DNA from 3 places in the Paenibacillus sp. YAE3 genome. Region 3 is predicted to be linked to each of the others. Evidence: riboswitches for the same ligand, from Rfam matches in the RefSeq annotation. Region 3 holds a riboswitch; each other region holds the start of a gene.

Evidence for each region. A riboswitch is a leader RNA that binds a small molecule or an ion and turns the genes downstream of it on or off. The one in region 3 is predicted to bind cyclic di-GMP.
Region 1: another riboswitch for cyclic di-GMP. It lies ahead of AC27KL_RS07595 (GTP cyclohydrolase II); the one in region 3 lies ahead of AC27KL_RS23775 (hypothetical protein).
Region 2: another riboswitch for cyclic di-GMP. It lies ahead of AC27KL_RS24220 (DUF8202 domain-containing protein); the one in region 3 lies ahead of AC27KL_RS23775 (hypothetical protein).

Annotation. Positions count from the first base shown of each region.
Region 1 is NZ_BAAIYF010000003.1:339,730-343,943, forward strand. Features, by position in the region: gene AC27KL_RS07585 (alpha/beta hydrolase family protein) at 1-619, opposite strand, end outside; gene AC27KL_RS07590 (YwqG family protein) at 692-1,441, opposite strand; cyclic di-GMP riboswitch class I at 1,739-1,828, shown strand; gene AC27KL_RS07595 (GTP cyclohydrolase II) at 2,015-2,770, shown strand; gene ribD (bifunctional diaminohydroxyphosphoribosylaminopyrimidine deaminase/5-amino-6-(5-phosphoribosylamino)uracil reductase RibD) at 2,782-3,879, shown strand.
Region 2 is NZ_BAAIYF010000016.1:384-4,597, forward strand. Features, by position in the region: partial or broken gene AC27KL_RS24220 (DUF8202 domain-containing protein) at 1-2,379, opposite strand, end outside; cyclic di-GMP riboswitch class I at 2,656-2,745, opposite strand; gene AC27KL_RS24225 (S-layer homology domain-containing protein) at 3,029-4,214, opposite strand, start outside.
Region 3 is NZ_BAAIYF010000015.1:28,728-32,941, forward strand. Features, by position in the region: gene AC27KL_RS23765 (MFS transporter) at 1-661, shown strand, start outside; gene AC27KL_RS23770 (hypothetical protein) at 875-1,150, opposite strand; gene AC27KL_RS23775 (hypothetical protein) at 1,131-1,874, opposite strand; cyclic di-GMP riboswitch class I at 1,997-2,093, opposite strand; gene AC27KL_RS23780 (class D sortase) at 2,293-2,946, opposite strand; gene AC27KL_RS23785 (Ig-like domain-containing protein) at 3,026-4,214, opposite strand, start outside.

The DNA of each region.
Region 1 (4,214 bases), on a different contig from region 3:
GGGGGGAGCGTGCTTCGTAAGCCGAGGGAATTTTGCGCGGATGGCCGACGACCCGTTTTAACATCCTCCGCAAATCCACCCGCTCCTCGTACGTTTGGGCGAGATCCGAGACGCCGCCCCAGAGGACGAGCTGCGAGATGAAATCCGTGTCCGCAGCCGCGGACGCGGCGTTTACGGAGCCCCGGGAAAAACCCATGGCCGCTATCCGTGTCGGATCGACGAACGGAAGTTCGGCAAGGAGCCGGCACGCCGCAGGAACGTCCTCCAGGTCGGCGCCGCCGAATTCATCCCGCCCTTCGCCGCCTTGCGTCCCCCGGTAAACCGGGGCGAAAACGATAAAACCGCTTTGTGAAAAACGCTCGAGCCATTCGGTTTTGACCTGCCCGACCCGGCCGATGCCGCCGCGGCAATAAACAAGAACGGGCCATTTCCGTTCATGGATATCCAGCCGCTCTCGCTTGGCGTTGTTCGCGATGACGGTCATGGGAAGCCGCTTCCCGTCGTATATTTTCCGGACATGCGCTTCCAGCGTTTCCGGTTCGATTTTGTATCCATACGGAAGGGAGAGATAACCCTTTACCTTATATTCGCCGGAGCGGTATGTCATATGAATCATCATGGAGATCAGCTGCCTTTTCGTTTGCTTGTCCTTATTGCTGCATGTTCGGATTTCAAGTGCGGCCACCAAAGACTACAGGCAGTCCCAGGTATAATACACGTTCGAAAAATCCAATCGGGCCAGATCCTCGCGGCGGATAAAAAAATTGCCGACGCCGGAATCCCCCCAAGAGACATAGTACTGCTGGTCGTCCCCTTCGATGTCCAACTGAAGAAGAAGCTCCCAATCCCCTTCCGGCCTGGGATCTTCCTGCGCAAAGTAAGGGTACCCTCCGATGCGCGACCCGCTGGAATCCGCCAAATCCCAATATTTCGAGTAGGCGGTTTTGTCCCGGTCGAACGAGGGCAGATCCACCTTTTCGGAAGTCCGATCCACTAGCGGGATGTACTGCTTCTCAAGGTTTCCGGTCAGCTTGTAAGGCCCCCCCAAAACCGGACTGTACAAGTCGGGATCTTCCGGGCGGTAAGGATCGATTTCCTCCGTTTGGGCCGCTTCTTCGGCATGAAGGATGCGGTAGGATTGATCAAAAAGACCGAACGTATCGTCCTGCTTCACAAAAAAACTCGTCAATCCGCGGGTAGGGAACCCTTCCAGAGGCGGCATTTGCGCCCAATTGATTTGGGCGACGAAGAGGTAGTCGTTTCCGTCTTCAGCCCGGGGCCATGCGGATTGGGGCGGAAGCCAAGGCGTTCCTCCCACCTTGCTGTCGGTCATCCGTACGGTTTCTTTCGTGAGTTTCAGCTTCACCGACGGTTTGGCCGTTTTTTCGAGGTATTCCAAAAATTCCGGGGTCCACCCGTTGTTGCCGTCAAGAAATTGCATCTTGATTTTCCCCCTCGGTTCAATAATCATGTATCATTTTTTTCTCGCATGAGGAAACCAAACCTACGAGTATTTTAGCCGAGCGGCAGCATGGCCGCAAACGGGCGGCCGATGCGTATCCGGAACATGAATTACCCGGTTGCCGCTTCAATCTTTTCGTTGCATTTATTAAATTTGTCATTTATATTCATAGTGTAGTTACATAAAAAACGAATATTTTCCTTTTTTCTCAAAATCACAGGTTTTTCCTTCCGCTTTTCCTGCAAGAATCGCGGAAGTTCTATATGATACGACATCGTACGATAATGGCAAACCCACTGAAAAGTGGCGACGCAAAGCTACAGGGGCTAAGGCGGATCCCATCCGCTATGCCAGCCAGTTACCGAATACGACGGAGGCCTCCGTCTATTTCTTCACGCGCATAGACGGGGGCTTTTTGTGTTTTCTATTAAAGTACGGTGTTTCTTATCAGTTCTACATAAAGGGGGGGGGAGCAGTTCTCGTTAAGGTGTTGTCGTAGCCGGTGTCAGTCAGCAAGCCTCAAAACGAACGATAATACAAAGGAGATGGATGATTGTGATTCCAAACCAGGTTAGTCGATTATTGAAGGACAAAATAACGCTTGTTAAACTGCCAGAAGGTCCCGATCTCGCGCTTGTCGGTCCTGTCCGGCTCCCGGTACAATTGGAGGAGCGGGAGGTTACATTCAACTGGTATACTTGGTTAAAAACGGAGAGCGCTTCATTTCAGGTGGAAGATGTTCTCGATACCCTGCCGTTTGCAGATCTTGCCTCATACCAGCAATCATCCGTGCTTGTTTACGGTGATTTTGCCAACGCGGAGCATGCGTTGATTCGGATGCACAGCATTTGCCATACCGGGGACATCTTTGGAAGCAAACGATGCGATTGCGGGTACCAGCTGCGCCGATCCATGAACATGATCGTCGACAACGGCAGCGGGGCTCTCTTTTATTTGGCCAATCACGAAGGACGCGGAATCGGGCTTTTCTCCAAATCGTTGGCTTATCTGCTGCAGGAAGAGGGATACGATACGGTAGAAGCCAATCACGCTTTGGGCTTTCCGGATGATCTGCGGTCCTATGACGAGGCGATACAGGTTCTTCAGGCATTGCGGCAGAAACCGGTAAGCCTCATTACGAACAATCCGCGCAAATTGCAATCATTGCGGGAAAAAGGGCTTGCATCCGATCATCACGTATCGATTTGGGGCGATGTATCGAAACATAATACCCGATATTTGGCAACGAAAATCGAAAAATCGGGCCATATTTACAATCCCCTGAGCGAAACCGTCAAGCTCGGCTAAGGAGGCCCCGCATGAACCCGGATCAACATTATATGAAGCTGGCGCTGGACCTGGCGGCCACCGCAAGCGGAAAAACGAACCCCAATCCCGTCGTCGGCGCGATCATTGTGAAGGACGGACAAGTTGTCGGCGTGGGCTTTCACCGAAAAGCCGGAGAACCCCATGCGGAGGTCCATGCGTTCCGTATGGCGGAAGGACATACCAACGGTGCAACTCTTTACGTGACTCTTGAGCCCTGCTCCCATTACGGAAAAACGCCTCCATGCGCAGAGCTGGTTGCCAGCTCCGGAGTAACGCGCGTTGTGGTGGCTATGCAGGATCCGAATCCGATGGTCGCCGGACGGGGGATTCAACTGCTCCGAGATAAAGGGATTGAAGTCGAAGTGGGCGTGTTGGAAGCGGAAGCCAAAAGACTTAACGAACGATTCGTCCATAATATGACCAAACGTCGGCCGTTCATAATTTCCAAGGTCGCCATGACGCTGGACGGGAAGTTAGCTGCATCTTCGGGCCATTCGAAGTGGGTTACGGGCGAGGAAGCGCGCCAGGAGGTGCATCGGCTGCGAAATGAAGTCGATGCCATCTTGGTCGGCATCAACACGGTGCTGGCTGATAATCCCCGCCTGACTACCAGACTGCCGGAAAAGGGGAAAAACCCTGTACGGATCATCCTGGATTCCAATTTGCGGTTGCCCGAGGATGCCCATATAACCGACTGCACGGCGGCCAAGACCTGGATCGCCACGAAGGAGGATGCGGATCCGGAGAAAGTCAACAGGCTGAAGCAAAAAGGGCTGGAGATTCTTTTCGTTCCTTCGACCCGGCTCGGGCTTGACCTCCGGCGATTATCGGAAATGTTATACGAAAAGGGAATTACCGACCTGCTTGTCGAGGGCGGCAGCGAAGTCAACGCCTCATTCCTTCGCGCCAACCTCATTGACAAATGGTTGATTTATATCGCACCCAAAGTTTTGGGAGGACGCGGTTCCCTCACGCCATACGGCGGTCCGGATTTGGAAACGATGGATGAAGCGTTGAACGTGCGGATTCACTCCGTCCGGCAAATCGAAGAAGATCTTTGCATCACGGCGTATCCGAAGTACGGCTGATGTATGGAGGTCCAGGTCTCCGAACGGGTATTGGCGCTAGCGCCCCCCTTTTTTTAGGCTAGGATTTTTAATATTCAATAAATTTACTTACAATGACAATGACGAGCCGCCATGGCCGTCATTTTTTTTCTCTTCGGAATGAACGGCGGTGAGGGGGATTAAGCGGAAAATGGATCAAGACCGGAAAAATGAAGATGATCATTGCGGAAGGAACAACAACAATTTAAAAGGTGTTTTAGACATAAAATCGGGCGCCCCTTTCGGGACGCCCTTTCATGGGAGAGGAGAAACCGGACGAAGAGCTTATGGGGAAACGTAAGCTTTCCGCGGTTGTC
Region 2 (4,214 bases), on a different contig from region 3:
AGCCAGATAAGACACTTCAACAATATCATCAGATTTAATATCTTCAGTTGTCTTCAAGATTAATGTCTTGCCATCTGTTCCTATTTCGAAGTCATTAATCGAAAGCTCTTTCGCACCAATTTTAACCGTAAGACCAGTTAAATCAGTTAGTTCAATCTCTTGATCGAAGGTTAGAGTAATCTCTTTCCCACCAGTTGTAACCTCTTCAAGAGTAGCTGTTTTCACTTTTGGCGCTTCCACACCATATGTGAAGAACTGTCCATTCGTTAATCCATCCGATACTGTAGCTACATAATATTCTACACCGTTAAGATCTTTGATCGCTAATTCATATCCCTTAGCGGAATTAAAATCTGCCTCACTATTACTTACAAGCAACTTTTTTCCGGCAGGAATAGCACTTGTAGGGATTGCTACTTGAACTTGACCAACTGCACCAGTGTTTTGTACCTTCCATACACGCTGGGCATGGTTTACATTTCCAATTTGCTGGTCAAAAACAAGCCCTTTTCCATTATCGCCCCAGATCAGATATTGCTTATCTGTAAGCAGATTAGTATTAAGCGCGTTCGTTTCAGCCAGTTCGCCGATACCAATCGCTACTTGGTCACCTGTATTAATGCTACGGCTTTGCTTTTGATACAAGCTCCCCGCATCATCACGGCCAATACCTGCAATATTTTTCGTGTAATTTGCATCTGCTACCCACACTTGGTTACCAGCAGCATCATAATAGTTACTCTTACCATCATTTAACGTAATACCGTACTTCAGAGCAAGGTAACTTTCTACCTTATTACGTTCCTCAGGCGTGGCTTTTTTATTTAAGACGATAATTTCAGCAACATTTCCGTTAAGGTAAGAAGGAGTGGTATTATCAGATCTTCTGCCTATCTGTGGTACTCCAATCATAGGATTTTCGAGTCCAGGTACTGAGTTGGTGAGCGCTGGACTACCATTTTTTCTGTATATACTACCTTCTTTATCACGAGCTGCATTCCATAAACCGTATTCCCCATTTTCAGGAGGACCCGCTTCCATATATTTACCTGCGCTGTTCTGTGCATCAGATAGAGGGAAGATTCCGGTATAAAATTTACTTTGGTAAGAAAAGAAGAAATACATGGCCTGGTGGCTTATACCCGTTTGTACTATTGGAGAAAGGATAGCGCCCCGATCCGTCCCCTTATCTCCATTCCATGCGGCTACGGTATATGCTTCCGTCATGTTAATCTCGGTATCGCCCCGCAAATACCCGTTCTTACCAAAATTAACGACAGGGTTAAAGTTTACACCATCCGATTGATAGGTTGGTGCTGTTCCCACAATAGAAAAACTATTCTTGCCAATCTGATCTTTCCAACCTGGAAGCGTACCGTCGCCACCGGCTGTTACACCGTCATCTGCTTTTAGCCATAAGGATACATTGCTACCTTTTACCCCGCCAGGCGTCGTTTTCCATACTAAAGTATTGTTTTCTCCATAACTTGCAAGAAGACCGCCTGAGTCTGCAACCAGATTTTCGATCCCTTTCAAATCTCTGGAATTTGCTTGTCCAAACTGTTTTCCCGGAATCATACGATTTTGTGCGGTAATACCCGCTTGCCCGGTAAAGTCTCCACTTAGAGTAATATTTTTAGAACCTTCCAGATAAACGTTTCGCTCCGATTCCCCAAACGTATTCCCAGTAATGACTGCATTGCCTGAAAGGTCAAACTCACCAGCTTTTACTTGAACTCCACCACCACTATTCCCAGTGATTTCGCCTCCAGTCATAGTGAATCTTGCACCAGCTATATTAATAAGGACCGCACTTGAATTCGCATGCATATTACCTGTAATTTTTCCACCATTCATTTCTAGGACCGAAGTTTGGTTTAGGAGAATGATTGCGCTTCCTCCTATAGTGTCATAATTGTTGCGTAAAATAGTGTCTTTTTCAATGGTCAGTTTTGAACTACCTATATTAAATATCCTTCCATCTACTAATTCACTCCCACCGTCAATAACGATATTTTTCAAAGTAAGGTGACCGCTATTAAGACCAAAAAGTGTTTTTGAACCGCTGCTCTTTGAACCACGATGAATCACAGCAGGCTTATCGGCTTCAGGGTCCGTAGTAATCGTAAACTTCTTGGCAGCATTCATATCAAAGGGTGGTGGCAATGTGATATCGTCCTTGACATATATCGTTCCCCCGTTATCAACCTCTTGATAGGCTTTGTTCAATGTCTTATAAGGATTCTCTTTAGTTCCATCCCCTGTGCTATCATTGCCGCCACTAGCTACATAAACTTCCGAAGAAGCAGCATAGCTGACTGGAGTCCCTAAGCTTGCCCCTAGACCCGTGAAGACAAGAGAAAAAATCAGGAACATCATCCCTATTTTCCGTAATCTAATGTTGTTGCTTAGCAAATAGATCATTCCTTTCTTGTGTAAAAGTTATCAATGCACTCTTTTAGCTACCCTTGTCCACCTCTTTTTTCACTTTTTTAACTGCTATGTCAGGATCACACGAGCTGCAGAAATCAATTGGCAGAAAACCGATAAGGATTACGGCCGGTCCTTACAGCAACGGGCTCCTTCAATAGAATACCTAAAAAAATAAAAACTCCATCCAATAGCAAGCGCCAGTAGACGGAGTTTTCCGTCGTATTCGGCAGCTGGCTGGCATAGGCACTTGGCTCCCTTTAGCCCCTTTAGCTTTGCGTCCCCGATTTTCAAGCGGGTTTGCTCTTTTCGTACGAGTGTATATATGTAAGATTTGCAGTAAAACTTCCTATTTGTTAGCCTTCCTCAAAATCATAGGCTAATCTACTAACCTCAATGTTGTTGAATTTTGTCGGATTTAGTACTTTAGTAGCTTCTTTTGACATTATATGAGACAATTCTGAATATTTTCTGAATCGGTCTGGTTTTAGAAGAGTCTCCTGCTATTAAAGAAGTTGTTACCAGAAGGAATTACTAAACAGATAAAAAAACAACCATTGACGACTTGTCGTCATCAATGGTTGTTTGCGTTGCTTCATTACTTGTCAATCAGGTTCGTTACTTTCAGCATTCTTGCCATCAGTGCAGTGACTTCCGCACGCGTCATTCCTGCTTTCGGGCTCAGATGCTTAGGTCCATTGCCTTGGATAATTCCCGCTGCGATCAGCTGGGCAACATCCGCTTTCGCCCAAGAAGCTACTTTATCCCCATCCGCATATGGTGCCAGCGTAGAAGCGATTTGCTCCTGATTCGGCACGTTTACGGATTGAATCAAGCGGTATGCACGAGCAATCATGGCAAAACCTTGCTCTCTCGTGATTTGCTGTCCGCCTTTGAAGTTGCCGTCCTCATATCCGCGAACAATATCAAATTCATCCGCGAGCGCTACAGCATTCCGATACCATGCCGTCGACGGCACGTCAGGGTAGATGTTTTGCGGCGCGTCCTGACGCATCAGACCTAGGCCCAATACGACGATTTCAGCGAATTCGGAGCGTGTCACATATCGGTTTGGCGAGAACGTATTGTCGCCGTTGCCTTTCAGGTCGAGTCTTGCGGCAATGTTGTTTACGTCCGCTCTGCCCCAATGATACTGGACATCCTCGAAATCCTGCGGATTCCAAATCACCGAATAGGTACCGCTGCTGCGCAAATCATTGATGAGTGCGAAATACCGGTTATTCACCTTCGTGACGACCGTCGGCACATGGAACACGCTGCCGTCCGGGTTCACAATAACGCCTGTCGTGATGCGGTTCGGGTCGATGCCTTCCGGAAGCGCGATGTATTTCGGCGCATACCCGTTCAACAACCCCGCTCTATCCGTTTTCCCGCCGTGCATAAAGCTCAAGTCAAGATCTACCGGATGCACAAGCAGTTCATAACCGCCTTGAGCTGCCTTCTCACGGGCAAGCTTGGCCAGATCGTCCGCAGAACGTTTGATTTTGATGTTAGCGGCAATATCGCTGAGCGGCGCGTTGCCGAATTGTTTGCTAATGGCATCCACATCAAGCTGTCCTGCAGGAACCGGATAAATCGCCAGCACATCTTCAATTTCCAGGCTGGAGCCGGTATCGGCGATCTTTTTCAAGCCTTCAAGCGTCAATCCTCGAACTTCAACATCGCCCTTACCCGGTACGCTGATGCCGAGTTTATGTCCTTTACCGTCCGCCAGAATGCCGGACAGCTTGTCCTTATCGATCGTAACCGTCGCTTGGTCACCG
Region 3 (4,214 bases):
CGTGTTGTATTTTGCCATTCCGCGCGTGAAAGGCGACGCTCCTGTGCCATTGACCAAGCAGCTGGGGTTGCTTAAAAACCGCCGAACGGTTCTCGGACTGACGATCACTTTCTTTTGGCTTGGCGGTTACTCGGTAGCCTATACCTATCTTTCGCCTTATCTCCTTACGGTGGCGGGCGTGCATGAAAACGCGCTGAGCGGCATTTTGCTGGCCTTTGGCATCGCCAGCTTAATCGGTTCTAAATTCGGGGGATACAGTACGGACAAATGGGGAGTGACTCCCACCTTGACCGGGGGCATGCTGCTGCATATTGCCGCCCTGATTTTACTTACGGTTACCGTCGCGTTTACGAATTCATGGTTGCCGATTGTCGCTATCCTTATGTTATGGTCTTTCACCGCCTGGTCCACCGGCCCCACACAGCAATTTAACTTGGTTCGGATCGAACCTGAATATTCGGGCATTATGCTAAGTCTAAACCAGTCCACGATGCAATTGTCAATGGCGGCGGGTGCCGGCATCGGAGGCATCGTAGTCGATCAAATTTCCTTGTCGCAGATTACATGGATTGGCGCGGCTGGCGTCGTGATTGCCCTTTTGGCATCGTTCTTGTTGAATGGGCAAATGAAAGAAAAAGCCCTTGCATCTAACGCTGATTAACCGCCAAATGTTGAAAGGTCGGGGCGTAAAGCCACGACCTTTCATTTTTTCTGCTGTGTTTGCGCTAAACCCGCCGCAAGCTTCTCGTGTACGTAAGAAAAACGATAAAGGCAGCCCTAGAGTTATACTCCAGAACTGCCCTTCTCTCTTTCGGATTGATCCCTCGGACAACTTGATCCTGGTTTCGGCACCATACAGTACCGTTCGTGTGCCTTATCCATTTTCAAGGACATGGAACAAAGCTGCCGCAACTTCTTTTTGGGACTCGGGAATGGTATGCACCCACTCATGGAGGGCCGAACGTACGCTGCTTTCCGTCAAAATCTGAGTATCCATGATCCGCTTAAGCTGCGGTGGAAGAGCGATCCCTTCCTGTTCGCTGATGTCAACCGCCATGCCAACGATGGTGGCAAGCTCGCAAGGACGATGGTCCGCAATGCTGCATTCCATGGTCAAGCCATATGCGATTTCATTGTCTGGTAGACTCATATGATTTACCTCCCCAAGCTTGGAGTACATCCCGGCGAAAGCTTGAATTCAATTCCGCCGCTTCCTTCTGCGCGATTTGTAATGTTTCCGGATCGGGGTTCACGTTGATTCTCCGCGAAATGAGAGCAAACCGAGCGCCTGCATTTTCAAGATCATCCGGTGTGGTGATGCCGTTCAACAGTTGATGGCGTGCCTCGCGGATCTCCGGCAATACGAGTTTTATTTCAGCGCGCATCTTGGGCTCCAGAGACTGTATGTTTTCCGGTGCGAATCGAATCCGTTCCAAGCCATTCACCAGTTCCTCGGAACGTTCCAGCCGCATTTGCACCTCAGGATGTTCTATACCGTCTACCCTGGCGAAACGGATGGCCTCTTTGAGCGATGCTGCAATCGCCGTCAACTCCGGAACAGGTTCGGCCAGTTTTTTCTGCAAACTGGAAATGGCTTTTGCATACTTGGATAATACTTCACGGTCTTTCTCCGGTGTTGCTGCTAACTTCTCCGGTGTCAAATCGTACTCCATCAGTGCGGAGATCTCTTCACGGGCCGTTTCTGCATCCCCCTCTTTGAGGGCCGCGGAAACTGCTGACAAGTGCGCCCTTGTACATGGGATACAACCGACCGATACGTGCATATCAGGCGCATATTGACTGTACGGCGCTGTCCCCTTTTCAATTACAGCCGCTCCGGAAACATAGGTTTCGTTGTTCTTAACATGACTCATAAACATCCTCCTCAAAGTTTGAATTTAGCCGCTCTTACCGCATACCTCAACTGGCGTGTTCCGAATACAAAAAGCCCCGTCCGATTTTTGCATACGAAAAATAGACGGAGGCTTCCGTCGTATTCGGCAACTGGCTGGCATCGTGGTTGCAGTAGAGCATCCACCTTAGCCCCTGTAGCTTTGCGTCGCCACCTTTCGATGGGTTTGCTATTATCGTACGAAGTATGAAGTTGTTAAGTCTTTGATATCTTTAAAATCAATTTGTTTTGTTACATATCATTATAAAATTCGACCCCGTCAAAAAAAATACCCAAAATTGGGTATGCTTCCGGATTGCAACAGCTGCCGGCTTTTGGGTTAGAATGGGCCATTTTCCGCGATAAAAAAAGCCACAGCCTTCGCGGCTGCGGCTTTGGCATTACGCCGATCCGTTCGTTTTGCTTGGGGTGCCCTGATCCGTTGAAACCGGGTAGGCGTATACGACATACCGGTCGGGAGCGGCACCTACGTAACGAAAAGGATAACACGTCGAAACGACGAGAACTTCTTTTCCCATCGGTCGAATGACGGAGGTGTCGTCTTTATCGACGATTTTTGTGCTCGCTATTTCGTATTCGAAGGAACCGTAAGGCATTTTGACGATGAAACGATCGCCGATCCCAAGCTCGCCGAACTTGCGGAACACCGTATCGCGGTGCCCGGATAACAATATTTGCTCGCCGTCGGACGGTAACACGGTACCGCTATAATGCCCAACGCCTTTTTCCAGCATCTCTTCATCCGTGCCTTCAATGATTGGCAATTCCGCCTTGATCTTTGGTATCTCCAGCAATCCAATCACGTCATTATCGGCGGGATGGAACTGTTCCCGCGTTACAGTGGGATTAGGGGCGGCTTTGGCTGCGGGCGATGGCTTCGTTACCGGAAGCTCGTCGGATTTTGAGCCGACCAAAGCCTCTGCCTGGGCCAGCGCCTTTTTTAATTGGATCTGATGTTCAACGTATTGGTAAACGGCAATGGATACAATAAGGATCCCAAGGGCCATCAATACGGCTCCCGCTTTCTTCCTCAAATTATTCCCCCCTGCCTTTTCATATAGAAGAAAACACCTTTCGCGCAGAAAAGTGTTTTCTTCATATCAGATATAACGATTATACCTTACGTTTTCTCCATAACAAAAGCAATCCTGCCAGCAAAATAACCATGCCGATGAACCCTAGGTTGTAAACGTTCGTTGCCGTATTCGGCAGCTTGCTGCCGGATTGTTCTCCCGGCGAAGGAGCTTTGCCAGACTCCCCGGCAACGGCTCCGTTATCTTCCAACGGAGATCCTGAGCCGTCGCCCGCATCCGGAGCCGTTCCGGTTCCAGGACTTGTTGGCGTCGTACCTGGTCCTGGATTCGACGGCGTTCCGCTTCCCGGATTCGTTGGCGTCGTGCCGGTTCCCGGTTTGGTCGGCTCAGGGGTAGTTCCTGGAACCGTTGTTCCCGGTTCAGTACCCGTTCCCTTCACGTCGACCGTCACCACCGACGTCGTCGTGCCGCCGCGGCCGTCGCTTACGATCACCGTAAAGCTGTCGCTGCCGGTATAATCACGGTCCGGTACATAGGTCCACGTTCCGTCCGGATTCACGGTAACGCTGCCGTGCTTCGGTTCGCTTCCTTTCGTATACGTCAGCTTGTCGCCGTCCACGTCCGTACCTTCTATCTTACCGGTTGCCGGCGTGTTGATCGTCGTTTCCGCATTATAGGAAGGCACGCTTGGTACTTGATTTGGTTTTCCTGGGTCCGTGCCCGGATTCGGCGTAGTGCCCGGGCTTGTTCCCGGATCGGTTCCCGGGGTTGTTCCCGGATCCGTACCTGGGTTCGTGCCAGGGTTCGTCGCAGGTTCCTTCACGTCGACCGTGATCGTCACCGTGGTTTTTCCACCTTTGCTATCCTCCACGATCACCGTAAAGCTGTCTCCTCCTACATAGCCAGGCTCTGGCGTATAGGTCCATGTTCCATCCGGATTGACCGTCACGGTACCATGTTCCGGATCTTTGCCTTTGGTATACGTCAATGGATCGCCATCCGGATCGGTGCCATAAACCGTATCCGTTACGGATTTGCCTTTTTCCGTCGTTACCGTTTCATCCGAAGCGGTTGGCGGACGGTTCGCTGGCGGAGTCGGCTTGTCCGGTTCCGTCACACCGACGGTAATCTTCGACTCCGTTTTGCCTCCTCTGCCGTCATCCACGATCACTGTAAAGCTGTCTTCGCCTACATAACCCGGCGTCGGTACATAGATCCACGATCCATCCGGATTCACCGTGACTGTGCCGTGCTGCGGATCGCTTCCT